Linked DNA regions of Acidicapsa acidisoli. The protein of the gene in region 1 interacts with the protein of each later gene in a pairwise test. Links are inferred from orthologs where the notes say so. Each region holds a gene or a part of one and is shown on either strand. Other genes may lie near its edges. The genes, in order: OHL23_RS25625 and kdsB.

Region 1 (15,003 bases):
GATGCGACCCGGAAGCCGCGTCGTGATTTCCTGGAACAGCCAGCCGTTCCCGTCCGGATCTCTGAACGAGGCGAACGAGCGGTAGCTGCGATGCTCGGGATCAGGGCCGTTGACTCGAATCCGTCCAAACAGGTAGGGCTCGTCCGGGCCGGAGTACACGTCTGCAGCGCCGTGGAATACTTCGCTGACCTCAACGCTATGACGGAGCAGATTCTTGCGCGCGGTCTCGATGTCGTCGACGATCAGATAAAGGCCCTGGGCTGAGCCGGGAGCCGCCCCGGTGACGTTCTTCCCGAAGATGACGGAGCACCCGGAGCCAGGTGGTGTGAACTGAATCACACGATAATCCTTACCGTTGTCGTAGTCGGCGTCGAGTCGCCACCCGAGCCTCCCGTAGAACTCCTTCGCGCGATCGACATCCGAGACGGGGATAACGACGATTTCGAACTTCATGTCGACTTTCGCAACGCCAGCATCGCTGGCGGCGTCGTTAGATTGAATTTCATACGTCGTATTTGCCATGTCTTTCCTCCTTTGCGTTCAACTAAATCGCTGAATGCGAGCGTCAGCCAGCAAAATCACATGTTCCCGAAGGCGTGGCGTTCGATACCTTTTGCAAAGTGAGCCTCTCCTGCAAGTCGTGAGCTTCTAAACGGGATTCACGGGCAGCTTGGAGAAGCTCTCACGGAATGATCGGGGAGGCAATTCGCTTCTCTCCTAGCGGAGCCACGAATCATATTCCTGAATTCACACGTTCTGTCGTTGATGTTCTCGACGCTTACGCCCCGCAACATGCCCATCTTTGAGCGCGCGTCAAACGTCTGGTTTGGAAGGAATCTTAGGGAATCGAGGTCGCCGATCTTTCTGCTTGGGGGCCCTGCAGTTCGTGAGCGGCTTTAATCGGCGAGCACGGGAAGCCGAACGCGAACCAGTATATACCTGAAAGCGGTGAAATCTGCGAAGTCACTATTGATTAGACTATTCGCCACGCTCCGAATGCGCGAAAACCAATAATTGTTGGTTCTTGGTAACGGGCTGAGTCACTCATGCAGCCGATATGCTGGCTTTTTCCCGGGTTCAGGAGAAATTAGGAGGCTGCCCAAAACTGGAGCCGGACATGGGCGCCGTTTTTCTACCGTTCGGAGATCCAATCGGACCGTAGCTGATCGTATCCGGTCATCGCCGCGCTCTCTCCAGCAGCTCGACGATTAAACTCCGTAGCTTTTGGGACGGATGCCGCGATCGCCGACAGCTTGCGAACCAGGTTTTGCACGCCAGACAACGCAGAATTCAAATTCTGTTAACCGTAGATTAAAAATCGCCTATTGGTTTCTGCCTATCTTAAGCAATATGACACGTATTCTAAGAAACATTTCCTTTTCCTTTTTGGCAGGCCTGATCTTCTTACTTAGCGCAAATATAGTAAGAGCTCAGTTTGAGGACGGCAGCATTGTCGGCGCCATCCACGACAGTTCGGGAGCCATCGTTCCCGGCGCATCCGTCTCCGCTACCAACACCGCTACAGGCATCGTCGCCACCACCACCACAAACTCCTCCGGCGAATACGAGTTCCCCTCGCTGCGTGTCGGCGTCTACACCGTCAAGGCAGAGTCGCAGGGCTTCTCCACCGCAGTCGCGGAAAACATCAGCGTCTCCGTTTCCGGCCGTACCCGCATCGATCTTTCACTCAAGGTCGGCGGTTCCGATAGCACCGTCGAAGTCAACGACGTCGCGCTGTCGCTCGAAACCGACACCAGCCAACGCGGCCAGACCATCACCAACTATCAAAGCGAAGCGCTTCCGCTCGTGAGCCGCAATTACTCCGACCTGCTCGCGCTCGTCACCGGCAGCCGTCAGGCGCCCACCGCGGCCACCACCAGCTCCATCAGCAGCCTTGTGCGCGAGGGCGCATACAACGTCAACGGCCAGCGCAGCATGTTCAACAACTTCCTGCTCGACGGCATGGACAACAACGCCTACGGCGAAAGCAATCAAGGCTTCGACAACCAGATCATCGCCATCGCGCCTGACTCCGTCGCCGAGTTCCAGGTCGTGACGAACAACGAGAGCGCCGAGTACGGCCGTTCCTCTGGGGCCACCATCAACGTCGCCTCCGCTTCCGGAACGAACGCTTTTCACGCCACAGCCTACGACTTCCTCCGCAACACCGATCTGAATGCCGCAGGCTTCTTCAAGCCCAACGTCGTCAGCAACACCGGCGCAGTAACTCCGTTCAAGAAGCCTGCCTTCAACCGCAACCAGTTCGGCATGAACTTCGGCGGTCCGATCCAGAAAGACAAACTCTTCTTCTTTCTCGACTACGAAGGCTTCCGTCAGGATCTGACGCCGCTCACCGTACTCACATTGCCCACTCAAAATGAGCTGAACGGCAACCTGGTCGTGCCCGTACGAAACCCAGTCACCGGCGCCATCTACCAGGCCGGTACCTCGATTCCCACCACCGCCATGGACCCGCTCTCCGCGCAGATCGTCGGCTACTTCAAGCAGATCTCCCTCCCGTCTGCCGGCCTGTCAACCACCGGCCTCAATACCAACGATTATTCGGTGCAGGCGCCCTTCACCGATAACGCCGATAAAGGCGATCTCCGCCTCGACTACCAGCAGAACGCCAACAACTCCTGGTTCCTGCGCATCAGCGACCGCAAGGAGACCGGCGTCAATCACGTCACCATCCCGCTGCCATTGGACGGCCAGACCAACGGCACCATCCGCATCCTCGACCAGCAGGTTGCCCTCGGTTACACCCACCTCTTCGGTCCCAACAAGGTCCTGGATGCCCGCGTCGGCATCTCGCGCACCAAGGCCGGCAAATTCAACCTATCCATCGGCGACAACGCGTTCCAGATTCCCGGACTCCCCACAAACCCAATCGTCGCCGGCGGTCTCCCATCCGTCGGAATCACCGGCTTCAGCGGCTTCGGCCGTCAGAGCACCAATCCCCAGTGGCAAAACCCGGCATTGCTCGATCCCAAAGTCAACTACACCTGGGTCAAAGGCAACCACTCCCTCAAGTTCGGCTACGAATACGAGCACATCTGGATGGCCGTCAACGACAACAACCCGCTCTACGGTTCCTGGACCTACGGCAGCGGCTACAGCCTCTGTGACGCCGCCACCTCGGCGCTTTGCTCCACCACCAGCACCGGCACCGCAGCCCCAACCGCGCCCGTCTCCGATACCTACTGGGCGGACTTCCTCTTCGGCACCACCACCAGCTACCAGCTCGCCAACTACTTCGTAGCGCACCTTCGCCAGACCCTCGACAGCGCCTACGCTCAGGACGACTGGAAGGTCAGCCCCAAGCTGACGCTCAATCTGGGCGTTCGTTGGGAATACGGCTCACCCTACTCTGAGTGGAAGAACAACATCTCCAACTTCGACCCGACCTCTCAGACCGTCCTCACCACCACCCCCGGCGCAGTCGCGGCCAACGGAATCACCCCCGTCAACTACGGCGGCGTCTACGGCAAGACGCTCGTCGATCCAGACTACGCAGACTTTTCCCCGCGCATTGGCTTCGCCTTTGCCGCGACTCCCAAAACAGCCATCCGCGGCGGCTTCGGCACGGGCTTCGTCCACTACACCCGCGCTGGCTCGGGCGACATCCTCGGCATCAACGCCCCTCAGGCGCAGTTCGCCGCTGTCACCCAGATCAAGCCCAGCACCACCGACCAATGCGCTTCGCCGCTTCCGTCGCAGATCATCGCTGTGGGCTCAACCACCCCAAGCTGCTACGCCACGGCCAGCCAGGGCTTCCCTTCAGGTCTCGTAACCACCTTCAACAAGGCCACCGACAACATCACCTGGGTTCCCAAAAACACCCGCGACAGCTACGTCGAGAGCTACTTCCTGAGCATCCAGCAACAGCTCGCCAAGAACTCCCTCATCGACATCGCCTACGTCGGCAACCACGGCGTCAAGCTGCAAGGCTTCCTCAACGGCAACCAGAAGAACCCGTCGCTCGGCTTCACCCGTCCTTACGGCAACTGGCCCAGCGACATCACCGAAGCGCTCAACGAATTCTGGTCCAACTACAACGCCCTCCAGGTCCGCTACGAACAGCGCATGGTCGCCGGCCTCACCCTGCTCAACTCCTTCAGCTGGGAGCACTCGCTCGACAACGCCAGCGCCTCGCTCGAAGGCAACACCCCCTCGCCCCAGGACGCCAACAACATCAAGGCCGACTACGGGCAATCGGATTACAACCTGCCCATCGCCAACGTCACCAGCCTCGTCTATGAGCTGCCCTTCGGACACGGCCGCAAGTTCCTCTCCGGCATCAACGGAGCCGAAGACACAGTCCTCGGCGGATGGCAGATCAGCGCCATCAACACCGCCCAGGCAGGCACCCCATTCAATCTCACCTACACGCCCAACAGCGCGCAGCAGGTCTCGCAACAGATCTCAGCCACCTACCGCGGAGCCAACGAGTATCGCCCCGATTTCGTGCCTGGCCAAAAGGTCACGCAGGGCCGTTCCAGCCGCGCCGCCAACACCGGCTACGTCAACTACATCAACTACAACGCCTTCGTGCTGCCGCCTATTCACGACGCAACCGGCGTTACCGTCCTCAGCCCCTTCGGCAATTCATCCCGCAACCAGGGCCGCACTCCGGCCTTCAATGAAACCGACCTCGACATCAACAAGAAATTCAGCACTCCCATCGAGAGCCTGAAGATCGAGTTCCGCACCGAGATCTACAACCTCTTCAACCACACCAACCTCTATCTGCCCAGCACCATCAGCGGCACCCAGGGTACCACCGGCGACACCCTGAGCACCGGCGCAACGCCAGGTCTCTCCGCGATCACCGGCGGCCTGCCCACCAGCGGTGGCCAAATCTCCAGCACCTTCGAGCCGCGCATAGTCCAGTTCGGCCTGAAGATCATTTACTAACAGAACAGCTCACAACAACCCGGCAAGACCACAACAGCCTGCGGCATCCGCAGGCTGTTGTGCATTGCAACCGTTGTTGCTTTTGCCGTTGCCTTTCTGTCTGTCATTCCCGGAGGGAATCTGCTTTTCCCCGTTACACGGAGCCTGTAAGTCGCCAGTACCCTCATGCAGCGCGTTCCTCTTTCGTCGCGCTGTTCCGGGCCTCGATTGCCTTGACACTGTTTACAAACGCCTTTTCCAAAACGCCCTTGCCGATGCTCCCAAGCACGAAGCCTAGCAGCCACCCCTTGAGGTTCTTGCCGTCGCGAACGACAACCACGTCAATATCGGTAGTGCCGTTGGGGCGGCGCGTGAAGGTGTAAACGTGGCCCGAGGCGCCTCCCCACACGTTGGAGTCTGTCGTCGTGAGAACGACGCGGCGAGGATCGGACCAGTCATAATGCAGTCGCTCCCAGACGCCGCCAGAGCCTTCGGTGACGTCAGCATGCGTGCGGTCTCGCTGATGCACCTCCAGGTACTCGTCGGCGCTGTTGCCAAACAGCTTCGAGCGGCCCGGTCCGAAGTCAGTGAGCCCGGCTATGTACTGCTCGGGCATGAGGGTAGTTGTATGGTGCAGATGAATCGTAGACATTGCTTCTCCCTTGTTGGTGAACACAGTTTGTCAGACGGCTGAGAAAGCCGTCCTCCGAGTAAATGAAATAGCACCGCCGGATTCTTTCGGCGACGCACTGATAATCAGGCGATCAGCGGGTTGCCGCGTTGCCCAATGGTTCCTTTGTCAACAAGCCATCGAAGACGTAGCGCATGAAGGTTTCGAGCGATGCGTCACTCTTTTCTGCCTGAGAACGTAAGAGCGCTCCTTCCCAGCTGTTGAGTAGAAAACCAGCCAGCAACTCGGGATCTGTATCCGCGGGAAGCTCTTTCTGTTCGACCGCCTGTTGTACGACGGCCGCGATCTTGTCTTGCCAACGCGCGAAAGAGACGCTGATCTGTTTCCTCAACTGTGGACTTTCCGCCGCCATCTCCAGAGTGAAGCGACCCATCATGCACCCGGGAATCCGTCCCTTCTGGCCGTAGGTCTTCACAAGATCGCTGAAATAACGCTTCAGGCGTTTCAACGGCGGCGTCTTCGAGTCGTTCAGAACGGTTGCCGTATGTTCTCCTTCGTGCGCGACATACCTTTCCAACGCAGCCGCGGCAAAGTCTTCTTTGCTACCGAAATGGTGATAAAAAGAGCCCTTCGGCACATCTGCCGCCTTCAGAATGTCGCTCAGCCCGATGGCGTTGTATCCGTTCTGATGCATCAGCGTAAGGCCCACGTCGATTAAACGATCACGCGTCGATTTTTCTGTCATAACAGGCTCCTCGCGGCTCTTCCTTGAGTGGCGTGGAAAGACCGAATGGCCCTCGCGGCGCAGCAGCGAGAGCCAGAACGGCAGAAGGCATCCTGAACAGGCTCAGCACTGAATCCCATAACGAGCCGCCGGTTTCTGACGGGAAAGGTTCGGACCCAGGGCTTTGCGTGCCGCCTCGTACTTCTCCCAGTCCGCAACATCAGGTAGAGATGGAATGGTAATCAGCTCATGCCGGTCGAGGCCGGCGAGGGCTGCATTCACCATATCCTCAGCCGTCATCACGATCTCGCTCGGCAGATGCTCTACCGGGCGGCCGGCCTTTTCCCACAAAGGCGTTGCAGTCGCTCCCGGTAACACCGCCTGCACGGTCACGCCCTTGCCTTCCACTTCGTTCTTCAGTGCTTGCGTGAAGTTCACAACGTAAGCCTTGGAGCCGCTGTAGCTCCCGTTCAGAAGCTCCGGCGCAAGGGCGACGACAGAGGCGATGTTGATGAGAAGTCCGTTTTTGCGCGCCACGAAACCCGGCAGAGCGGCATGGGCCAACCGCGTCAACGCGATGACATTTAGATAGATCATGTCCTCGAGATCGTCGATCTTTGCGTCGAGCAGCTTCGCTACGCTGGCCGCACCGGCGTTGTTAACTAGCGCAGTGATTGTGGGATCGGTGCTCAATCGCTCTGCCACGCGCTGAACGTCTTCCTTCTTCGTTAGGTCGGCAGAGATCGTCTCGATCCTGCGGCCGGTGGACTTCAATCGTGCGGCAACTTCAGCGAGCTTCTCCTCGCTGCGAGCAACAAGAATAAGATCGTAACCGCGTTTTGCAAAGCGATCAGCGTAGACAGCGCCGATGCCGGTAGAAGCGCCCGTGATAAGCGCTGTGCCTTTGAGTGCTGACATGGTGTAATACTCCTGAATTTCCGGGATTTTTTTCGTGCCGCATTGATAGAGTAGACCGGTCGGTCTAGCGATTCAGAAAATCCTTCTTCTCTGGCGCCTAATTTCTCAAGTCACACGCAATCCGTTGCCTCTGTTGACTTTCTGGATAAGGACTTTAGAAGCGATCTCAAATTCCGATGTCCTGAGCTCCCCCTGTCACTCATTCAGGCACAATCCAATCACGGCTCAAGTTGCGCCACGCAGAGCTCAGAGCGTTTTCAGCCCCAGACCCAACTTGCGTAGAATTACTTGCCAATCGGGCACACTGAAGTCAGGCGCCAGTATTTCGCGGGCCTGATCTTCGACCGAACTGCCCTGCCAATATCTTCAGGGAGGGAATTTTATTGTGCTTTTTAAGCGCATTAAACGCCCATAAAACGGCATTTTAGCGGCATAATTTGTTGTACAACTGGCAGAATACAAATGGCTTACGAGGAAAAATGTAGTACCCCCCTACCCCCGGGTAGTAGCATTCCATGTTTCCGCGCCAATATCCCGCTGGATCGCCCGCTCAAAACAACCCGGCCGCAGTCTCCTGCGCCATGTAGTCAACCACAGCTTTGAGGTCGCCAGTTTTTGCAAACACCTCTAGCTGCCGGTCAGCGCCAGTGCCGGTTTCCAGTATGTGGCGAACACCATTGATCGCGGTGCGGCTGCCCAACTCATCCACCACAGGATCTATCAGGTCGAGATATTCACGGATCAGGTCACGTTCCGGCACCTCGGCCTCTTTGCCGAAGTCGATCAGATTGCCATCCAGTCCATAGCGCACCGCGCGGAACTTGTTCTCCATCAGCAAGGGCCGTGCGTACTGGCGAAAGTCCTGATTCGACTCATGCAATCGATAAAGATACGCAGCCGTAGCCTGGATCAACGCGGCAACGGCAATCGACTCCGACGCGCGCAGCGGAATATCGCAGGCCCTCACCTCAATCGTGCTGAAGTAAGGATGCGGACGAATATCCCACCAAATCTTCTTCCCGTTATCGATGCAGTTCGTCTTCACCAGCAGATTCACATAGTTGTCGTACTCCGAATAACTCGCAAACGCGTCCGGAATGCCAGTGCGCGGGAAGTTCTCGAATACCTTCGCCCGATAACCCTTGTACCCGGTATTAAGCCCAAGCCAGAAGGGAGAATTGGTCGTTAGCGCCATGATATGCGGCAGAAAGTAGCGCATCGAATTCATGATCCGAATCGCCACTTCGCGATCCTCGATCCCCACATGCACATGCAACCCAAAGATCAGGTTGGACCGCGCAACTAACTGCAGATCCTTCACCACCTGGCGATAGCGCGGATCGGGATAAATCTCCTGCGTCCGCCAATCCGCAAAAGGATGCGTCGCCCCAGCCACCAGCGTCAGGTTGTTTTCCTTCGCCAGCCGGATCATCTCCCGCCGCAGGTCGTACAGATCCAGGCGGGCGCACTCGATGTTCTCGCAGACCCGCGTGCCGACTTCGACAACGGACTGGTGCATCTCAGCCTTGACCCGCTCCTCCAGCCGCATCTTGCCCTGCGAAAGCATCTCCGTCGCAATGTGAGAGCGCAGATCGCGGGTCACCGGATCGATAGTCTGGTACTCCTCTTCAATGCCGAGCGTGAACGATGGCCGCATTGCATCTCCCGAAGAACATTTTTCAGAGCTTTCGCCAATTGTAATGCCGCAACAGGAAAATTCTCCGCTAACGCCGCGTCAAAAGCCCGGCAACTGGGAACTCCACCCGACGATGCCCGTCCCGCATTTCGTCCTGTTTCGCAGGCGCGAGTGTTCCCAGAAGCGAACCGAGGAATGGTTGGTCAAGATGCTCGTCTGGGAATAACCCGAGTATCGACAGGAAACTCAAATCTGTCATCACATCAGCACTTGCGCGACACTGTCATAACTATGTAATATTTCGACTCACCCATCAAAGCTAGAGGGAAATAACTCTATCAGGGGGGTACTCGTGACTGAACTGTATGCTGTTCTGAAGTCTTTCTTTGCCTGGTCGTCCGAACCTGTTGTTCAATGCGCAATGTGCGGAAAGCATGACTTGAAATCAATCATGATTCTTCAGAGCAACGCCTTCTATATCTGTAAGCGGGATTGCTGTGAAGAAAAATATATGCGCCTGAGGGTCGGGTAGTCAGCCATCGTCTTCGTCGAGCATCCCGTCTCTTGGCGGCGGAGGCTAGGTCTCTGACCTATTAGGTCGCTCACCAAAGCCAGAGGGCCATGACTTTCCAGTAATTTATGGTTAAAGTGTGTTCTGGTTGGCAGTATTTCTTTGCCCGGTTTTCCTGCGAGTCAGCGAAATGGATGAGCTGCAAAAGATGACTGTCCGGTAGCTCAGTTCACCCCAGGCGTAAGCTCTGAAATTGTGACGCCCAGAGCCGCGGCCAGATCATAGATTGTCCGCAAGCCGGGCCCCGCTTTCCAGTTCTAGACCTCGACAGATTGATCCTCTTGACCCGCTTGATCCGCGCAATATCCGCCCGTCCGGAAGGAACTTCGTGGGGACGCAGCAGGCCGCCCTCAAATCACGAATCCTCTGACGTAAATTATTTTCGCCTAATTTTCGCCTTTTGGTTTATTCTTAAAGAGTGAAGCGATGAACCTCTTCTCCCAGCTCGAAGTGGAGCCAACACACGAGGAAGTCTTTCCGGGCGCGGTCCTGATGCGCGGATTGGCTCTCCCCGAGGACAAGGAGTTCTTCGCCGCAGTCGAAACCATCATCGCTGCAGCGCCTCTACACCACGCTGTAACTCCAAGTGGTCTGCCGATGGGGGTTATGGTGACAGATTGCGGCGATCCCCGCGCCTTCGCTAACCGCTGGGACCCGAACAATCCCCAGCGCGTCCTCTCATGGCCGCCCATGCCCCGATTGCTCTATGATTTCGCGATCCGGTGCGCAGTGCGCTCGGGCTTTCCGCGCTTTCGCCCAGATGCCTGCCACGTCAATCGCTATCAGGCAGGCACCAAGCTCGGCTTGCATCAGGACCGGCACGAATGCGACCTGCAGCAGCCAATCGTCTCTGTCTCCTTCGGGCTCGAATGCATCTTCCTGCTTGGCGGCCTGCAGCGCATCGACAAGCCCCGCCGCATCCTGCTCGAACATGGCGACGTGATCGTCTGGGGAGGCCCATCGCGGATGCGCTTCCATGGCGTACAGCCGCTAAAACCCGGCTGCCATCCACTTACTGGTCCATATCGCTATAACCTGACCTTCCGCAAAATCGCCTAGCTAGTTTCATGCGACCTAAGTAAAACGTTTGACTACGCTATCTACCGCTGCTAAGATTCCCGATCCATGGAGAGGTTTTCATGGATCAACTTGATCAACTGGATCGACGCCGCTTTCTTGCCGCTTCTTCAGCCTTAGCCGCTGGTTCGCTGTTGTCGCGCCATGCTTTCGCTGAATCCAGAGCGCAATTTCCGAAGGATTTCCTTTGGGGCATGGCGACTGCTTCCTATCAGATCGAAGGCGCATGGGATGAGGACGGTAAGGCCGAATCGATCTGGGATCGCTACACGCATACTGTCGGCAAGATCAAAGGCGCAGCGACCGGCGATGTCGCCTGCGACTCCTATCATCGATACCGCGAAGATATCGCCATTCTGAAACAACTCAATCAGAAGAGCGGCCGCTTCTCTATCTCCTGGTCGCGCATTCAGCCATCGGGCACAGGCCCAGCCAATCCAAAGGGGCTGGATTACTACAGCCGCTACGTCGATGCTCTGCTGGAAGCGGGCATTCGGCCATTCTGCACGCTCTATCACTGGGACCTGCCGCAAGGCCTCGAAGACCGTGGCGGCTGGCCCAACCGCGATCTTGCCGGCTACTTCGCTGATTACGCCGGAATCTTAGCCAAAGCTCTCGGCGACCGCATCGCTGTTTGGGCTCCATTCAATATGCCGTGGGCCTTTACTTACTATGGTTACGGAATCGGCATTCATCCGCCGGGCCGCGCCGAATATGGGCTGTTTATCAAGGCCGCGCACACCGTGGCGCTGGCGCAGGGCGAGTGTTCGCGAGCTATCAAAGCCGCTTCTTCCAAGGCAACAGTAGGCAGCGCCTACAGCATGGCTCCGGGTTATCCAAAGACCGACAGCGAAGCCGATATTGCGGCGACTGCGCGTTACCACGCCATGAATAACCTCTATTTCCTCGAAGCCGCGATGAAAGGCGAGTATCCGAAGGCGTTTGTGGGCGAAACTCCATTTGAACTGATGGGATATAAAGCCGGCGATGACAAGATCATGAAGGCGCCGCTGGATTGGGTTGGATTCCATTACTACACCCGGCGAGTTATTTCGGATGCTAAGAACACCGGCTCCGCAGGCCCGGCGCGATTTGGCACCGAGACGGAGTCGGACGCACCGGATGCAAATGGGCGCGATCCCTACACGCGCTTTCACGCGATTATGCCAACCGACCATCCACTAACTGAAGCTGGGTTGGAAATCTATCCTCATGGAATTTATGACTTAGTGATGCAGATTACCCGCGAATACAACAAGCCGATTATCGAAATTACAGAGAGCGGCTGTTGTTACAACGACACTCCTTACGACGCTGAGGGTGGGCATGTGCCGGATACGCGAAGAATAGCATTCTTTCGCGGGCACTTGAGCGAGCTGGCGCGCGCCATTCACGATGGAGCCAGGGTGCGTGCCTATCATGCATGGAGCCTGTTGGATAACTTCGAATGGACGGATGGTTACACCCAACGCTACGGGCTGACTTATGTGGATTACCGCAGCCAGAAACGAGTCGTCAAAGACTCCGGCCTCTGGTACGGGCAGTTAGCGGCCACGGGCCAGTTATAGATCACACCGTTATCCAACGCCGACTTCGGCTCGTTCGGCCTTGGCTTTCTTCTTCGCGGGCGACTTCTTTTTCAGCTTTGGAGCAGGCGCTGGAGTGGCGCCGAGAAAAGCTGACCAGCGCAGTTCGAGAACGTGAGGAGCCTTTTGGGCCTTCGCGATAGCCAGCGCTGCAACCTCTGAAACGATCCACTCGAAGTTTGCTTCACCGACTGAGTGCAGGTCGGCATCGGGTGCAGGATTCATGAAGTCGATGGCGTAGGGAATGCCGTTTTCGACGGCGAACTCGACGGTGTTCAGGTCATAGCCGAGGGCCTGGCAGAGTTTCAAGGCATCCTGCTCAACCCGCTTGAGCAGCTTCTTGTCGTACTTTGGCGGATTCAGGATGTAGCGTTCGTGGTGCGGATTACGCGGGTCGTAAGGCATGATGTGGACCTTCTTCTGGCCGACGACGTAACAGCGGAAATACTCTTTGAAATCGACGGCCTTTTGATACAGCATGCAGAGGTCGCGCGACTGGTCGTAGGCGTGGAAGAACTCTTCGCGATTGTGGATGTGATAGACGTCGCGCCAACCGCCACCATCGACTGGTTTCATGAAGCCGTGTTCGCCGACGTAGTTGAAAACAGCATCCCAGTTGAGCGGGTATTCGAGGTTGCGCATCGACCGATCCGTCGTGCCCTCGGGGTGTTTCTTGTGTGGCAGGATTACGGTTGGAGGAATTGCGACACCCATCTTATCGGCGAGCGAATAGTTGAAGAACTTGTCGTCGGCGGACCACCAGAAGGGATTGTTGATGATCACCGTTCCGTTGAGGGCGGCGTGCTTGAGATAGGCACGATAGAAAGGAATGTCGTGCGAGATGCGGTCGACGATCACGGAATAGGGTGGGGCTTTGTCGAGATGGACGGCGCTGGTCTCGACAAACTCGGCTGTGATGCCGTCGACGTGCAGGGAGTTGATTCGCTCTACCAATGCACCGGGAAAGCTGTTTTCCATTCCAAACAGAACGCCTATTTTTTTCATCGTTGCCGCCTCCGTGCCTCTAGTCTATGGCACGAAATTGGAAATATTGGGCAATTTGAGACGTGTGGAAGAGTGGCGTTGCTGGTGCGGAACAATGCGATGTTCCACGTGGAACAATTTGAGAGGTTGTTGAGGGGCGAAATAAGTCAAGCTGGAAGGGTTGTATGTGGTTTGTTTTCCTTGAGTTCTATTTGCGTAATATATGGCTGTTTGTGCCTAGGATTCTGGCGCGAATCCGGGAGATAGCGCTGGCGCTATGTCACGGATTCGCGTCTTGGATTGTGGAGTTATCGAGTAGCTTCAGGTTTATTGGGCTGCTGGGGTTGCGGCCGGGGAGTTCCACGCTATGTCTACGGTGAGAAGAGTCTGGCGGAGGGATTCTACTGCGGCTTTTTCTTTTTCTGTGAGGGCGGCGATTTCTTTTTGGGTGGATTGCAGGTTGTCTTCGGCTTGATTCAGTTCCTCCACGAAGCGCTTGGCGGCGTCGTTGCCTTTGAGTGCGGTGAGATTTTCGCGGGCGCGGGTTTCGTCGCTGGTGAGCGAGGTGCTCTTTTGCTCCAGTTCGTGGAGTCTGGCCTTCATTTCGATGATGGATTGCTGGGCGGAATAGAGCGGCTTCAGTTTGTCCTGCAAAGCCGGGACTTCTTCGGAGAGACGTTGGAGCGGGACGACCTGGTCGATGTCTTCGTTGATTTGCCAGTATTCGTACTCAGGGCCTTCGTCGGCGAAGAGGAGCGACGCGGTCTGATGCGATGCGACGGGCAGGCGGAACCTGTAGAGGCTGGGAGCTGTCTCGGCGGCTTTGCATTCGGGCGAGAGGTTGCGGTTGGGGCGGCGTTGTACTTCGATGACGACGACGCGTGGGTCTTCTGCAGAGTTGATGGCGTCATAGGTCATCCGGCTCTCGGCGGCGTAAGTCTTCTTGACGAGGCCGCGCGTGGTGATGCTGACGCTGCGAATTTCGCGTTTGCCTTCTTCGGGATGCTGCTTGACGCGGATGGGCTGATCGGCGGCGTAGGAAAGCAGGCGCTTTTCGCCGGGGTGGATGGGGTCGAGGAGGCCTTGGCCGGCGAAGACGCCGCTCTCGAAGATGGAGAAGCTGCCGCGGTCGAAGGTGAGTTTGGAGGTGTTTTCTAGCCAGATGGCGCGGAATGGGGTTCGTTCGGATTGGCTCCATAGGGTGACGCGCTCGGCGGGAAGGTTTTCCTGGAGGATGGGGACCATCGCGGACTCGTTTTTGTGGATGGTTACGGGTTGGGCGAGGTTGTACTGGAAGAAGTCGTCGAAGGTGTTGGTGTTGACGTCGCCTTGCGTCAGGGCGCTGGTTACGTCATATACGCCGCTTCCAATCCGGCGCATGCCGCCTCCAGAGTTGCCACCGTAGCCTGAGCTGACGGTGACGGGGGGTGCGTTGCTGAACAAGGAGCCAATGACGCCTCCCGCTGAGCCGGAGCCAATCCCTTGCATGCCTGCTACGCCGACTGAGGCTGGCGGGGCTGCATCCATCCCCATCTTGACCATATTGGGGACGACCTGCATCTGGTTCATCTCAGCGGCTTCGTGGGTTTGTGGGGTGGTCATGGCGGTGGTGGAGATGGCGATTTCCGGGCGACGGAGGTACAGGGGTTGGCTTAGAGGCTGGATGAAGCTTTGCGGTGCTCCGGCGACGAGCGAGAGTTGGACGTTGTCCCAGTCGGAGCCGATGGTGTTATCGACTACGGCCCAGCCTTGCAGGATGGCGTTGCTGGTGGAGTCGCGGGGAAAGACGATGCGGTAGGTGGATTTCCAGACCGGGACTCCGCTGATGTAGCTGACGCGCAGTTCGCGCTGACCCTCGCCGCGATCTTCGAGCGTGAGGTGGCGCACCTGCTGGTTCTGCGTCGAGGCGATGATGCCGAGGTAATCGGCAAATTGCTTTTGCAGGGATGGGTCGATCATGCGCACGGAGACGGAATCGGT
Region 2 (15,000 bases), 140 kb from region 1 along the record:
AGGATGAAAAGCGCTCCGATTTTGAGCGGATCGAAAGCGAACGAAATGCCGTAAACCAGAAGATGGAGCAGGTGCGCATCGCTCAGGTGCGCCACGACATGGCCCAGGGATACGTTCTGACCGCATATTTTTACGAGCAGTTGGGCATTTTCGAGAAGGACCCGGCGAGCCTCAAGGACACGATCGGCGAACTGGTCTACAGCATGGATGTGGATCACGAGATTCATCGGGCCCGGGATGTGACGTTTGACAAAGAGGCGGACGACGATGTTCTGCGGCGCTCGGCTCCGCGCAAGCTGACAGGGCTGGATCTTGCGGAAGCGCGGCTGGCAGCGGGCGACTATGCGACGGCGTCGGCGATGGCGCGCCAGTCGCTGACGATGGTATCCGGCGGCGAGACAGTCGATACGGGACGAGCGAATTTCATTCTGGCGCGCGCGGCGATTCTTACCGGGCATCCGCAGGACGCGATGACTGAATTTGAAAAGGCGGCGTCGACGGCCAAGGAGACCCGGATACTGGCCTGGTCGCACATCTACCTCGGGCGGATGATGGACCTGGATTGCAAACGGGATGAGGCGCTCGCGCAATACAAGGAGGCCCTGGCGGTACGCGACGGGCAGCAGGATACGCGGCTGGCGGCAGAGCGTGGAGTCAAGGCGGCGTATGCGGTGAAGGGTCATAGTTGTGAGGAAAATGCGGACACGGACGGTGCGGATGACGATACGGATAATTCGGGCGGCAAGCCGGCGCCGAACCTTCCTACAGCACCCCCGCCGTCTGTCACGGCGCCAAAGTAAAGGCATCGCTTTCGCGGGCAAGGATCTCTTCTAAGGGGAATTGCGTCTACCATAAAGAGATGGAACAGGCGGTTATCGCCCAATCCGCGGAGTTGGCCCGGCTGGAGGCGGCACTGGGGCATATATTTGCGCGTCCGGAGCTGCTGTTGCATGCGTTAACGCACCGTTCGCAGGCGTATGAGCTGTCGATGGAGTCGACGGGCAAGCCCGACGACGTTGGACTTGCGGGTGGTCTGACCGAGCGCGGCGACAACGAGCGGCTTGAGTTCCTGGGGGATGCGGTGCTCGGAGTGGTGGTCGCCGAGGCGCTGTACCAGGCTCATCCGGATTGGCAGGAGGGGGAGCTGACTCGCATCCGCGCGCAACTGGTGAGCCGCCGCCACATGGCGGAGGTCGCCCTGGCCATCGGGTTGGGCGAACATCTGCGTCTGGGTAAGGGCGAAGAGCGATCCGGCGGACGGAAGAAGGTGGCGATTCTCGCCAACGCCATGGAAGCGGTGATTGCAGCGATGTATCTGGATGCCGGACAGGACGCGAAAAGAGATGGCGCTCTGGAGCCGGTGCGCCGCTTTGCCCGCATGCATATTCTGGGTCCGGCTGCGGACGATCTCGCGCGGGAACTGCTCTCCGGTGCGGCTCTTGGCGATCACAAGTCTGCGCTGCAGGAGCACTTACAGGCGACGCGAGCGGGAGTTCCGGTGTATCTTGTCGAAAGCGAAAGCGGCCCGGACCACCGCAAGCGATTTCAGGTGGAAGTGCGGCTGAGAACGGCGGACGGTCAGATGGGTGATTCGCTGGCAAGCGGAATTGGGACCACCAAGAAAAAGGCAGAGCAGGAGGCCGCGCGGCGCGCCCTGGCTTTGCTGGTCATGCAGGAGCCAGCGCAGGTATGAACAGGACGCCCACTTTTCCGGCGGAGATGGAGCGGGAGCGCTCCGGGGCCAGCTCTGGCTCTTTCGCGCCGGGTGAGGCGGTTGCGCTTGGCGCTGTGTCGTCAGGCACGGTCTCGACAGGTCCCGTTCCTACAAATCAGGTCTCGCAAGGCAATGGTCATCCGGTCTTTGGCATCCGTCAGGCAATTGCGCACGATGTGCGGCATGGCTTGCCCGAGGCGGTATCGTCTTTGCTGAAAACGATCATCGTTGCGCTCTTTGTGCTGACATTTCTGGCGCAGCCGATGGTGATCCCGTCCGAGAGCATGGAGCATACGCTGCTGGTGGGGGATTTTCTGCTGATGAATCGCTCCGCTTTGGCGCCGGCTGGAATCTGGAAGCGCATTTTGCCCTATGCCGGAGTGCAGCGCGGCGAGATCGTCACCTTCCATTCGCCGCTGGACCCAAGGGAGTATCTGGTGAAGCGCGTGATTGGGCTGCCTGGCGACCGTCTGCGGATCGATAATGGGCAGGTTTCGATCAACGGGCAGGTGCTGGACGAGCCGTATGCGGCCTTTGAGCCGACTTCGGACAACCCCTATCTCGATCATTTTCCGACCAACATCTACAGCGACCCGGGCGTGGAGCCGGGCTGGTGGAAGCAGTTGCAGCAGTCGACGAAAAATGGCGAGCTGGTGATTCCGCCGGGCAAGTATTTCATGCTTGGGGATAATCGCAATCACAGCCGAGATTCGCGGTACTGGGGGTTTGTGTCGCGCGACGAAATTATTGCCCGGCCGCTGGTAATTTACTTCTCGCTGACGCGGCCGTCGCGAACAGATATTCAACAGGCGTCGGATGATAGACTTGGGCACGAAAGCGATGTTTCGGCGCATCTGAAAGGGTTTGCGCGCTGGAAGCGTATTTTTCGGGTAGTTCATTAGCGCGTGGTTTGCTTGGGAACCGAAGTGAATGGCTAAATCGGCTACGGGACAAGGGGATCATGGCCACGGAAGACAAGCTGGTGATCAATGGACCTGTTCCGCGCCTCATTGGGGCAAAAGGGGCAGACGGTGAGATCGGCTCTCAAGCTGTTTCAGAGGTGAAGGAGACGCCTTTCGAAGCGCTGGCCAGCATCTGTTCCGTGCTGGTAATTGGCATGTTCATCCTCACTTTTTTAGCGCAGAATTTCTTAATTCCGTCCGGATCGATGTTGGATGCCCTGCTGGTTGGAGATCACCTGCTGGTCGACCGCATTACGATCGCTCCGCGGCCGAGTTGGATGCCGCTGGTGCATTATCGTGAGCCGAAGCGTGGCGATATAGTGGTCTTTTTCGGGCCGGGGCAGCCGGATACGCACCTTGTGAAGCGATTGATCGGCGTACCCGGCGATCATATTCACCTGCGCAATGGCATAGTCATTCTCAACGGCGTGGCTCAGAACGAGCCGTACGTGAAACCCCGGCCAGAAGATGTTTACTCTCCCTACATCGACGATTTCCCATCGGTCCCGACTTCGGAGGCCAGTGGCGTTACCGCCGAGTGGGCGGTGGATCTGCCCAATCACATTCAGGGCAACGACCTCGTGGTTCCGCCCGGCATGTACTTCATGATGGGCGACAATCGGCACAACAGCAATGACGGGCGCTTCTGGGGATTTACGCCTCGCGCCAACATCGTAGGACGGCCTCTGTTCAATTACTGGTCCTTCAAAACTCCCGACGACCAGATGTACAAGACGGGGCTTGCGAACCAGATTGCCTGGATGGGGAACGTGGTGCTTCATTTCTTTACCGATACCCGCTGGAAGCGCACTCTTAATCCGGTGAGGTAGCATGAGGATAGTTGGTAGTCTGAAAAGTCGCGCAAACGGGGCTACGGAATAAAGGAAACATGGCCAAGGCAGACAGACTTGTAATGGAAAAGCCCGCACCCGGCGAGATCGCGGAGACCGACGCGAAGGTGAATTCCAACGCAGGGGAACGTGTTGAGGAGACGCCGTTTGAGGCGCTTGCGAGCATCTGTTCCGTGTTGGTCATCGGTCTTTTCATCCTCACATTTCTGGCGCAGAATTTTGTGATTCCCTCCGGGTCGATGGAGAAGACGCTGCTGGTTGGCGATCACCTGCTGGTGGATCGCATTACCCTCGCTCCCACGGCTTCGTGGATGCCGCTGGTTCATTATCGCGAGCCAAAACGGGGCGATATTGTCGTGTTTCTCAAGCCTGGCAATCCGGATATGTTTCTGGTGAAGCGGCTGATTGGTGTTCCCGGAGATCATATTCATCTGCGCAACGGAGTCGTGATCCTGAACGGCGTGGCACAGAATGAGCCTAAGGCCGCGCTCTGGCCAGGCGACACCTATTACCCGTATATCGATGATTTTCCTTCGGTTTCGCCAACGGAAGCGAACGATGTCACCGAGGAGTGGGCGGTCGATCTGCCGAATCATATTCAGGGCAACGATCTGGTTGTGCCGCCCGGGATGTTTTTCATGATGGGAGATCATCGGCATAACAGTCTCGATTCGCGCTTCTGGGGATTTGTGCCGCGCGCCAACATTGTTGGACGGCCTCTGTTCAACTACTGGTCCTTTAAGACACCGGATGACCAGATGGACAAGACAGGGATTGGCGACCGCATCTCCTGGATGGGGCATGTGGTGCTGCATTTCTTCACCGATACCCGCTGGAAGCGTACCCTGCACATGGTGAACTGACCATGACGGACCAAGGCGCTCGGGCGGAAAGAGCGCAGACGGGCCAAGAGAAAAGCAAGACCCGCTGGAGACGCCGTATCACGGTGGCAGCGGGCCTGATCGCGCTGCTCGCCGCCGGTCTGGTGCTGCCGCCTCTCATCAATATCAGCCGGTATCAGCGCAGGGTTGCCGCGCTGATGACGCAGTCGCTCGGCCGGCCGGTGCATATGTCCAGCGTGGAGCTTCGCTTGCTTCCGCTTCCGGGGTTTGTGCTGCACGATCTCTCGGTCAGCGAAGACCCGGAGTTTGGCGCGGAGCCGATTCTCTCGGCGCGAACGGTTGTCGCTTCGGTGCGGTTGCAGTCGTTGTGGCGGGGCAAGCTTGAGATCTACCGCGTCAGTGTCGATGAGGCCAGCCTGAATCTTGTGCGGTCGGCCCGGGGGCGCTGGAATCTGAGCTCCCTGATGTTGGGCGCTCAACCTGCGTTGACCGGCGGAGGCAGCCGGTCAACAGGTGCGCCGGTGATGGGAGCGTCGGCCCATTTTCCCTATCTTGAGGCGACGAATTCTCGCGTGAACTTGAAGAATGGGGCCGAAAAGAGCCCATATTCTCTGGTCAGCGCGGATCTTTCGCTGTGGCAGGATGAGCCGGGCAAGTGGCGTGTGCGCCTGCGCGGACAGCCGGTGCGCACGGATATCGAGATGAGCCTTGGGGACACGGGCGAAGTACGCATGGAGGCCCGTCTGCAAAGTGCAGCGGAGCTTCGCGCCATGCCGATTCAGCTTCAGATGGAGTGGCGCAATGCGCAGCTCGGCCAGCTTTCGCGGCTGCTGTTCGGATCAGACGCCGGATGGCGCGGCGATGTGACGGCGGATATCGACGTGCAGGGCACTCCCGAGAGCGCCCAGACCAGAGCGCGGCTGCGTGCGACCGGGGTGCGGCGCGAAGAGTTTTCGCCTGCGGTGCCGATGGACTTCGACGCCAACTGCAACTTTCGTTTTCAGCACTCGCAGAACGCATTGCACCAACTGGGGTGTGACACAGCCATCGGCGATGGACGGCTGCATCTGAAGGCAGAGCTGCCGGGGAATGCGGGCGAGCCGGAGGCGACGCTGGAGGTGCAGCAGGTTCCGCTACAGGCGGGTCTGGATATGCTGCGCACGATTCGCAGCGGCTTTGCGCCCGGTCTTTCGGTCGCAGGGAATGCCAACGGCAGCCTGAGTTATAGCCAGCCTGCCGAGGAGCCGGACAGCCGGACGACGAAGGGAACATTGCATCGCCGGGAACAAAAGAGGCTCGCGGATTCTGCAAAGGGGATTGAGGCCGTACCAACGAAATTGAAGGGAACGATTACGGTCGACGGCGGCCAGATCAAGGGCGGGGAGTTGAAAGAGCCGGTGGTGCTGCCAAAGATGGTCTGGACTCCGTCGTTTGTGCCCGGTTTTGCGAATGGCGCGGGATTAGGGACGAAGTTCACGATTGCTTTGGGGGCTGGAGCGCCTGTTCTACAAACTCCTGTCCAGCAGACTGCTGCCCCGTCGGGCGACCCCAAATCGAGCAGGGGAGCGGCGGCTCCGGTGCAGGCGATTGCGGTACGGATCGGGGTCGGCGCGCGAGGCTTCGATGCTGCGTTAACCGGAACTGCCGGGACCGCGAGAGTTCGCGAGCTGGCTTATGGCTTTGGTTTGCCGCACCTGGACGCGGCGGACGGCTTTACCGGAGGAACCGCGGATGTTGATGTTACCGCGACTGGTCCGTGGATTCCCGCAGCGGATGTTGCAGCATCTCTGCAGGATGGGGTAAGTGCTGCGAATGCTCCTTCGCCTACGTCAGCTTCCGCCAAAGCCTCGATGAGTGCGGGGCGAAAATCGAGGCTGTCGGCCTCGACTGCGGCGCCCACGGATCTCCTGGGACGCGACTCCGTCTCCGGAACTGTGCAACTGCACCACGCGCAATGGAAGGCGGCTTATCTGGCCCGTCCCGTCGACATGCTGCAGGCGACGATCACATTTTCCGGCTCTGACGTGGCTTTTGCATCCGACTTCACTTACGGAAGCGCCAAGGATGCTGGCAAAGACCAGATTCGAGGCTCGGCACAGGTCAATGCTCCTACGAACTGCAAGACTGGATCTCCCGGCGAGTGCGTGCCCGCCGTCCAATTGCGTTTTGGATCGCTCGACGCTGCGGTGGTGCAGTCCGCCCTTGTCGGAACTCCCGAGGAGAAATCGCTGCTTTCCCCGCTGCTTGACCGGATGCGGTCTTCCGAGAAGCCAAAATGGCCGGAAGTTGCTGTGAATGTTCAGGCGGATGCCCTGGCGATTGGCGCGGTAGTGTTGCAAAAGCCCGTCATTCACATGCGGTTGAAGGAAAACGAAATTCTTCTCGAGGATTGGGAAGCCGATTTGCTGGGCGGCTCGGCGAAGGGAACCGGCCGCTTTGCGTGGGCCAGCGACAGGCCGGATTATACGTTCGATGCTAATTTTTCTCATCTCAGCGCGACGTCTACCGGAGCATTGATCGAGGCCAAGTGGACAGGCGGACCGGTGAGCAGTAGTGGCAATATTCATCTTTCCGGATTGACGCCCAAGGATTTGGTGGCGTCTGCCTCCGGGAATCTCAACTTCGACTGGCAGAACGGCGCGATCTCGACGACAACCGGGGACGAGCCGAAGGAGCGAGCAGAGGAAGAAAAACCTCGGGAAACGAAATCTGAGGAATCGAAGCCTGCGGATACGAAATTCGACGAGTGGAAGGGAGTCGCGACCATCCACGGCGGAACGGTGCAAGTGGGCGAGAATACGATGCGCGTCGCTCGACGGACTCTGAGTATGGCTGGTGAAATACCCTTTGGTGGGCCTGCCAAATTGGCATTCGCGTCGAAGTCCGCAACTCGGCGCGGTCAGCCGGATCGGACGCCCGCCGTAAAATAGAGGAATGACGGCTTCTTCCTCTTCTGCTTCTGTAATCTCGGCTCCTGTAACAGTCCGCTGCAAAGGCGTTCTCTTCGACATGGATGGGATTCTCATCTCTTCGCTGGGATCGGTGGAACGAAGCTGGCGTACCTGGGGACTCGCTCGCGGAATCGACCCGACCACGGCGATTCATACCGCGCACGGCTGCCGGGCCATCGAGACCATCCGCAAGCTGCGACCCGATCTGGACGATGAGGCCGAGTTGAAGTTCATCGAAGACCTGGAAATCGCGGATAAGGAAGGGCTTGCCGTGCTTCCCGGTGTGCTGGACCTGCTTGCCGCCTTACCGGCCTATCGCTGGACGGTGGTGACCTCGGCGACCGAACGGCTGGCGCGTGTCCGCATGGCTGCGGGCGGCATTCCGGTTCCCAAGCACATTACGACGGCGGATCATGTCACGAATGGCAAACCGCATCCGGAGCCCTATTTGCGCGGCGCGGAGATACTGGAGCTAGACCCGCGAGACTGCGTGGTCTTTGAGGACTCCGCTTCAGGAACCAAAGCCGGGCGCGCGGCTGGATGCACGGTCATCGGAACGACCTTTTCTCACTCCGTCGAGGAACTGAGCGCGGCCCACTACCTGGTGACCGACCTTACGGGGATCAAGGTGGAACTGGCGCCGGAAGATCAGACGATTCTGTTGCACTTTGTCCCGTTAGCTATTTAAGGCTGCTGGCGTCCGCGCAGAATTGCACCCAGGATCTCATTGGCGCGCTGAAGATCGTCTTCCGTGTCGACACCGATGCTGTCGCCTTCGGCTTGTCCTACATAAATCGAAATGCCGTTTTCGAGCAATCTTAACTGTTCAAGGCGCTCGATCTGTTCGAGCGGAGATGGCGCGAGCGCGGCAAATTGCTCCAACGCCGCTTTCCGGTAGGCGTAGAGGCCAAGATGCTTGCGATAGCCGGTGAAGCCGATCCGGTCACGGTCGAAGGGGATGGTGGAGCGGGAAAAGTAGAGCGCGCGGCCATCTGCGGCGGTTACGACCTTCACCGCGTTGGGGTTGGCGAAATCACTCGCAGGGCAGGGAACAGAGATAGTGCTCACCTGCACTTCTGTACGTGCAAAGAGAGCCAGCATGGGCGCGAAGTGATCCGGAGTCAGCAAAGGCTCGTCGCCCTGAATGTTGACGTAGATCTCAGCGGCGATCTGCCGCGAAACCTCGTAGACACGGTCGCTGCCGCTGGCGCATTCAGGCGACGTCATGGCCACGGGAATTCCGCGTTCCCGGCAAGCTTCTTCCACTTCGGCGGAGTCGGTTGCGACGACAACCTCGTCCATCTGGCGGCTGGCGACTGCGGCGCGCCAGACCCACTCCACCATGGGTTTGCCAGCGATTTCGCGAAGCACTTTGCGGGGCAATCGGGTGGAAGCGAGCCGCGCCGGAATGACGCCAAGAATTTTTCCTCTACTCATCATCCTTGAGTCTAAACGGCGGATGTGGATCCCCCAGTCGACGGCAGTTTTCCGGTCGCTGCGTCGTTATCTCTCGATCTGGCCAGTCCTCTGTCTCGGTCCCAGAAGCAGTTGAAGGCCGGCGTATCCAATCCAGTTCGGTTGGGCATTTGCAGGCGCTATTTTCTGAAAGCTGCGCCCAGCCATCAACAAGAGCAGGACGGTGTTATTTCTGTTGAGCGAATGGCGCCCACCAGGGCCGAGAGTAGCTTCTCGTTTCTTTGCGAGGCCATTGACGCGATTGGCATCCTGTTGGTCATAGAGTTCGATGTATGCTTCGGTCTTCCTGGTGAACTCGCGTCCAACGATCACGCCACGTATCCATGATTGCGGAACGCTCCGGTCGGTGAACCAATAGCCCGCCTCACCGTCGACGCGGAAGGGTCCGATGCGCGCGTTTGCTTCCAGCGGGAGCAGAAATTGCGGTCCACCAACCAGGCCATCCTGAGAAGTCCGAGTCGTCGGATATTGAATCGAGAGCTGGGGATAGGTCGAGAATGAGAAATTTGATTCGGGTGTTTCCTCATCTTCCGTGTCCGAAGCAACAGATGCCGGTATGTGCTCATAGAATCGCCACTTTACGCCCAGCAGCGACTCTCCGAGATCGATGTCGATTGATGGGGGAGCCCCAGTTTCATTTCCGGGGTTTGCCAACACTTCATGAATGGCTATTGGCAGTTCGTACTTGAGCTGGATACGGTTCCCCAGGCCGTAATTGATGTCGAAGTCCGGAATGGAATAAGAGCCTTCCGTGGAATTGCGGTCGCCCAGCCAGCCGAAGTTGATCTCCCATTGCTTGCTGCCCGGCGTCTCGGGATCGTCTGTTCGGAACGGCGGCCCGGCCTGAGCACGAGCTACGCCGGCCAACAGGGAGAGGACGATAAGCAATCGACAGAAATAAAGCCATTCACGATTCGAGCAAACTCCCGATCGAGCGGAGTAAGTGAGCGTTAAACGCGTAATAGATTGCGCGGACTTCCCAATGCATGCCTGGCCGGGCTTCCTGTGGAGATGCATCAGGCTGATGTCGGTTTGAAGTTGATTGGTGATGGGAAGCAGCTACACGGTGGCCCCGTGCTCGATGCCCGATCGGCGTTGACAAGTTCGTTAGCGGCCTTTAAAGAAAGCGGCCTGCCAAACAAGTAACCTTGAGCTTGATCGCAACCCGCCTCGCAGAGAGCATTCGCCTGTGCCTGCGTTTCCACTCCTTCCGCGGTGACGGTAAGATCGAGAGTCCTGCCCAACGCCACAATCGTGCTTACGATGGCAGATGCCTTCAGGTCTATCTCCATCTCAGTCACAAACGAACGATCGATCTTGACCTTGTCGAACGGAAACTTCCAGAGATAGGTCAGACTTGAATAGCCAGTGCCAAAATCATCCAGCGCGATCGATATCCCCATTCCACGAAGCCGCGCAAGCTGGTCAAGCACCACATCTGTGTTTTGAAGCCACAGACTTTCGGTAACTTCCAACTCCAGGCGGGCGGGGTCAAGTCCAGAGACATGCAAAGCCTCCTGGACAACGGCAACGATATCTCCGTGCCGGAATTGGACCGGGGACAGGTTCACCGCTATCTTCAAAGGCTTCGTCCACGCGGCAGCCGTTCTACATGCGGTCTCCAGCACCAAGGCGCCGATGGGAACGATCAGGCCAGACTCTTCTGCAACGGGAATAAATACGGCTGGTGGCTGCGGCTTCCAATCCTCTGGCCAGCGTAGCAAGGCCTCAAACCCAAGAAGGTTGCCGTCGCGAAAGCTGACAAGCGGCTGATATTCCATTCGGAATGCTTTTGTTTCCAGAGCGCGCCGCAGGTCTGCCTCAAGCCGCCGGCGTTCGCGGAAGGCAGCGTCCATCCCAGCTTCAAAAAAGCGCACGGTATTGCGGCCCTCGGCCTTCGCCTTGTAGAGAGCGACGTCTGCGCAGGAGAGCAGCGAATCCCAAGTTTCGGCATCCGTCGGAGCAATCGCAACTCCGATGCTCGCCCCACAGACTACTTCGTAACCGCCGATATCGTACGGTTCGGAAAGAATCCTCTTGAGTCGCTCCGCGAGAGAGCTGGCTCCGGCGGGCTGATCGATGCCCACTTGCAGAATGACGAATTCGTCCCCTCCCAGCCGAGCCGCCATGTCTTCTTTGCGAATGACAGACTCCAGACGTTTTGCAAGCGCCCGCAGCACTTCATCGCCGGCAGCGTGCCCAAAACTGTCATTGATATCTTTAAATCGATCCAGGTCAAGGAACAGGGCCGCGACATGAGTCTTATTGCGGCGGGTCAATGACAGGGCTCTTGCCGCCGCCTCTTCTAGCCCCTTTCGGTTCGGGATGCGCGTCAAATTGTCGTTCTCGGCCAGGAATAATGCCTCTGCCTGAGCCACGCGGCGGGCCATCATCATGCGATAGACCATAAATCCGGGGATCCCGCCTGCAAACAGGACCGCAATGGCAATGATGCTTTCCGTGAGGAGAAGCGATCGCTCATAGAGCGCCTTGTCGGCGGTCTGATCGAGATACACCTCGAACACGCCGACGACAGATCCATTTCGCATGATCGGGATATAGGAATCGGCGAAATACGTCGGGCTCGCTGGTGGATGTCCGGCATAAGCTTCGGTATACGCTTTGCCGGATGCCACGGCGCCTGCAACTCTCTCTTTGCGGACCTCGGGAATGTTCGCCTGTTCCGATGCGGGACTCTTTCGCCCGGAAACGAAAACCACGCGGCCGGAGCTGCTCCAGATGAGGAGGCGATAGATGTCGCCATCCTGAGAGGCATCTTCGAGGAGGTTTTTTGTCTCTTCGGACGGCGTCGCTCCGGCGATTAGGGCAGGAATATCTGTGCTGCGCTCGATCGCAGCGGCCCCACTGCCGGAGGTCGATTGCGCATCCGCGCGCAACATATTCGCGGCAACGACGTTGCTGAGCTTCACCGCTCCGAGCACCAGGAGAACGATCATGGCGGCGATCAAAGCTATGCCCTGCAAGTCGACGGGAAGAAATCGTATGGCGCGGCTTTTCACTCTATGGCTCCACGGTCCGTATGGGCGGTCGGGAGATTTGCCGGAATGTTGGCTTTTTTGTGGTTCTATTGGCAGGTAATCTCGCCCATAAGGTAGGTATCGGCTCAGGAGGGGGGGTATTGATTAATACGTATGAACTATTTGTCGTCCGACGGAAGATCGGCCCAGTGAAACCGGATTTGCGGCTGGCCGGATCGTGCCAATGCCGCGTCCGTTAGGCGGTTGTCGCGGTTGGTCAAGTTTGACCTGCAATCCGGGGGTCCGTATCATCATATAGGCGCCTCGTTGCGCCCCCCTGCCTTGCAGTACCCTCCCGGCGGAGTAGCTCAGATGGTTAGAGCGACGGATTCATAACCCGTAGGTCGGCGGTTCGATCCCGCCCTCCGCCACCAGAAATCCTTCCTCAGCGCACGGGCGCGCTTCGGGCGCCAGAGTTGGTCCTGCTTGCGATGGCTGCGACGCGCCGGTACGAGTCGAGCCGGTCCTGATGCTCGTAGGTGTCGGTCACAACAATGATTTCATCGGCGTTTGTCTCGCTTACGAGGCGTTCCAGTCCGGCCTGCACGGTCGACTCCGACCCGACAATCGCCTCGGCGAGGCGAGCGTCTACGGCTTCCCTTTCAAATTCGCGCCAGAGCGGCTCCATGGAATCGACCGGCGGAAGCAGCTCGACTGGCTGGTTTCGGATCAGCCGGAGGAATCGCTGCTGTGCGGAGGTAAATATTCTTTGCGCAGCGGCATCGGTTTCGGAGGCGATGATTGGGACGGCGACCATCAGGTGCGGCTCTTGCAACGTTGCGCTGGGCCGGAAATCATTGCGATAGATACGGGCCGCATTGTAGAGATGGTCGGGAGCGAAGTGGGCCGCGAATGCAAAGGGCAGCCCTTGCATCGCAGCCAGCCGTGCGCTGAAGGTGCTCGACCCGAGAAGGGTGATCGGGACATTGCTGCCCTGTCCCGGGATGGCTTTGACGGCTTGGCCGGGTTTGGCGGGGCCGAGGTAGGTCTGGAGTTCGGCCAGAAGTGCGGGGAAATCTTCGCCGGTCTGGGCCAGGTCTCGGCGCAGGGCGCGCATGGTGTACGCATCGCCACCGGGAGCGCGTCCGAGGCCGAGATCGATTCGGCCAGGATAAATGGCGTCGAGGGTGCCAAACTGCTCGGCGACGACGAGCGGCGCGTGATTGGGCAGCATGACCCCACCGCTGCCGACACGGATCGTCTTGGTCGCCCCGGCTACCTGGCCGATAAGGACCGGCGTCGCGGAACAGGCGAGGCCGGCGATGGAGTGATGCTCGGCTAGCCAGAAGCGGCGATATCCCCACTGCTCTACGTGTTGCGCCAGATCGACGGAGCGGGCGATGGCGTTACCCACGGGCTCCCCGGAGCGCATGCCGACCAGATCCAAAACCGATACTGCCAGTCCTTTGTTTTCCATGGATCATTGGATGAGGGAGCCGGGCAAGCGATGCGGAAGTCAAGCCTCTGTCGGAGTTCGGCAGCGCGCTTCGGTCTTGAAGGATGGCAAGAGGCCGACCTGAAGCCGATCTGGGAAGAGAATTTACCCGCCAGGATGGCGCCGCGTCACTTTTGGAATACTGTTTGCGGTATCATGCGTCTATTAGTAGTGTGGATTTCCCCTGCCTTTGCGGCGCGGAGTCCAGTTTCGGGGTGGCAATGAACCGTTTCTTTCAGCGTTCTGTCTTTGTGCTTTCACTGGGTCTGCTCGTGGCCCTCATCGCCGGAGAGTTTGGCCTGCGGGCTGTGCGCGCCGGCTCCAGTGACGATGGCGCTTACAAGCAGATCAACGTGTATCAGCAGGTGTTGAAACATATCCAGGCCGAGTATGTGACCGAGCCCAACATGACGGATGTGACGTCGGGCGCGCTGCATGGCCTCCTGGAGACGCTGGACGCCGACTCGAGCTACCTGACCCCGACGGAATACAAGATTTACAAGGACCACCCCATTGGCGCGGACGGGCAGATTGGCATAACCGTCTCAAAACGCTTCGGTTACGCCGTCGTTGTCAGTGTTTTGCCTGGCTCGCCGGCGGAGAAGGAGCACTTTACGGATGGCGACGCGATCGAGTCCATTGAAGGCAAGTCCACGCTGGAGATGTCGCTGGCGATGATCAAGGTGATGCTGGAAGGCAAGCCGGGTTCGGAAGTGACGCTCTCGCTTATTCGTCCGCATAAACAGGATCACCCAGACAAGGTCACGCTGACGCGCTCGATCGTCTCTGTTCCGGCGCTGGGCGAGCAGCAGTATGAAAATGCGAGCATTCTGTATCTGAAGCCGGTGGTGCTCACGCCGGCGCGGGTGGACGAGATCGCCGCGCATCTGAAGTCGATGGCGAAGAACGGCAATAAGAAGGTGCTGTTGGACCTGCGGGACGTGAGCGATGGCGACGAAGCTCAGGGCGAGCGGCTGGCGAACCTCTTCCTGAAGCAGGGCACGCTGGCGACGGTGAGCGGACAGAAGTATCCGACGCAAACTTTTAGCGCGGACCCATCCAAATTTGTGACCGATGCGCCTTTGGCGGTGCTGGTCAATCGCGGGACGGCAGGCGCGGCTGAGCTGGCTGCTGCTGCGCTGGCGGACGATAAGCGCGCTGATCTGGTTGGCGAGCGCACATTCGGCGAGGGTTCTGTGCAGAAGACAATCGAACTGCCTGACGGCGCCGCGGTGATTCTGACGGTGGCGACGTATTCCAGCCCAGGCGGCAAGAAATTTTTGGAAGACGCCGTGACCCCTGGTGTTGTGGTCGGACTGACTCCGGAGCAGGAAGCGGAAGAGGACGAAACCGGCACGCAGCCGAAGACCGATGCTCCGCTGGATAAGGCGCTGGAGCTGCTGAAGGCCAAGGCCGCGTAGCTTAATCTGGAACGAAAGCAGGGTTAGGGGCGGCAGGGTTTTCCTGCCGCCCTAATCTTTTTCCGGCTTGTAAGGACTGGTACCCTCGGTCAAAAGCTCACACCCAGATATTCTGCCGCGTGGTAGGCTCGGGCTGAGGCATCTGATTTTGGCTTCCACCTCCCCACAGCAGTTACCGGCCAAGGGCGGCTTCCGGCCGCCGCGATTGCGGTCGGAAAAGGCCCCGGAACAGCAGCGGCGCAAGCTGACTGGGCGATGGACCTTCGCGGTGCTTTTTTCGCTTGCCGCAATTGCCGGTTCGCTGGCCGGG

Evidence for each region.
Region 2: the proteins of OHL23_RS25625 (region 1) and kdsB interact in binary tests that used the Escherichia coli proteins (3 or more experiments, as listed by UniProt). The link is inferred for Acidicapsa acidisoli from one-to-one orthologs.

The regions. Positions count from the first base shown.
Region 1 is NZ_JAGSYI010000005.1:102,865-117,867, reverse strand. What follows is about bases 4,467-7,267. They hold OHL23_RS25625 (TetR/AcrR family transcriptional regulator), read right to left. Parts: upstream 6,273-7,267; coding sequence 5,661-6,272; downstream 4,467-5,660. Other genes in these bases: OHL23_RS25620 (SDR family NAD(P)-dependent oxidoreductase), read right to left, coding at 6,375-7,169; OHL23_RS25630 (hypothetical protein), read right to left, coding at 5,081-5,548; OHL23_RS25635 (TonB-dependent receptor), read left to right, coding at 4,467-4,917. Outside these bases: OHL23_RS25640 (VOC family protein), read right to left, coding at 1-522; more of OHL23_RS25635, read left to right, coding at 1,351-4,466; OHL23_RS25615 (carboxylate-amine ligase), read right to left, coding at 7,720-8,826; OHL23_RS25610 (alpha-ketoglutarate-dependent dioxygenase AlkB), read left to right, coding at 9,803-10,435; OHL23_RS25605 (glycoside hydrolase family 1 protein), read left to right, coding at 10,516-12,021; OHL23_RS25600 (ATP-grasp domain-containing protein), read right to left, coding at 12,031-13,044; OHL23_RS25595 (hypothetical protein), read right to left, coding at 13,351-15,003. UniProt on the Escherichia coli protein: Involved in response to both electrophiles and reactive chlorine species (RCS). Represses the transcription of the nemRA-gloA operon by binding to the NemR box.
Region 2 is NZ_JAGSYI010000005.1:249,974-264,973, reverse strand. The notes cover bases 6,882-9,679. They hold kdsB (3-deoxy-manno-octulosonate cytidylyltransferase), read right to left. Parts: upstream 8,758-9,679; coding sequence 8,005-8,757; downstream 6,882-8,004. Other genes in these bases: OHL23_RS26160 (hypothetical protein), read right to left, coding at 8,824-9,679; OHL23_RS26170 (HAD family hydrolase), read left to right, coding at 7,304-8,008; OHL23_RS26175 (AsmA family protein), read left to right, coding at 6,882-7,299. Also shown: OHL23_RS26200 (tetratricopeptide repeat protein), read left to right, coding at 1-800; rnc (ribonuclease III), read left to right, coding at 860-1,693; lepB (signal peptidase I), read left to right, coding at 1,690-2,616; lepB (signal peptidase I), read left to right, coding at 2,676-3,506; lepB (signal peptidase I), read left to right, coding at 3,566-4,390; more of OHL23_RS26175, read left to right, coding at 4,393-6,881; more of OHL23_RS26160, read right to left, coding at 9,680-9,684; OHL23_RS26155 (putative bifunctional diguanylate cyclase/phosphodiesterase), read right to left, coding at 9,813-11,816; OHL23_RS26145 (LLM class flavin-dependent oxidoreductase), read right to left, coding at 12,220-13,251; OHL23_RS26140 (S41 family peptidase), read left to right, coding at 13,491-14,690; OHL23_RS26135 (penicillin-binding protein 1A), read left to right, coding at 14,839-15,000. UniProt on the Escherichia coli protein: Activates KDO (a required 8-carbon sugar) for incorporation into bacterial lipopolysaccharide in Gram-negative bacteria.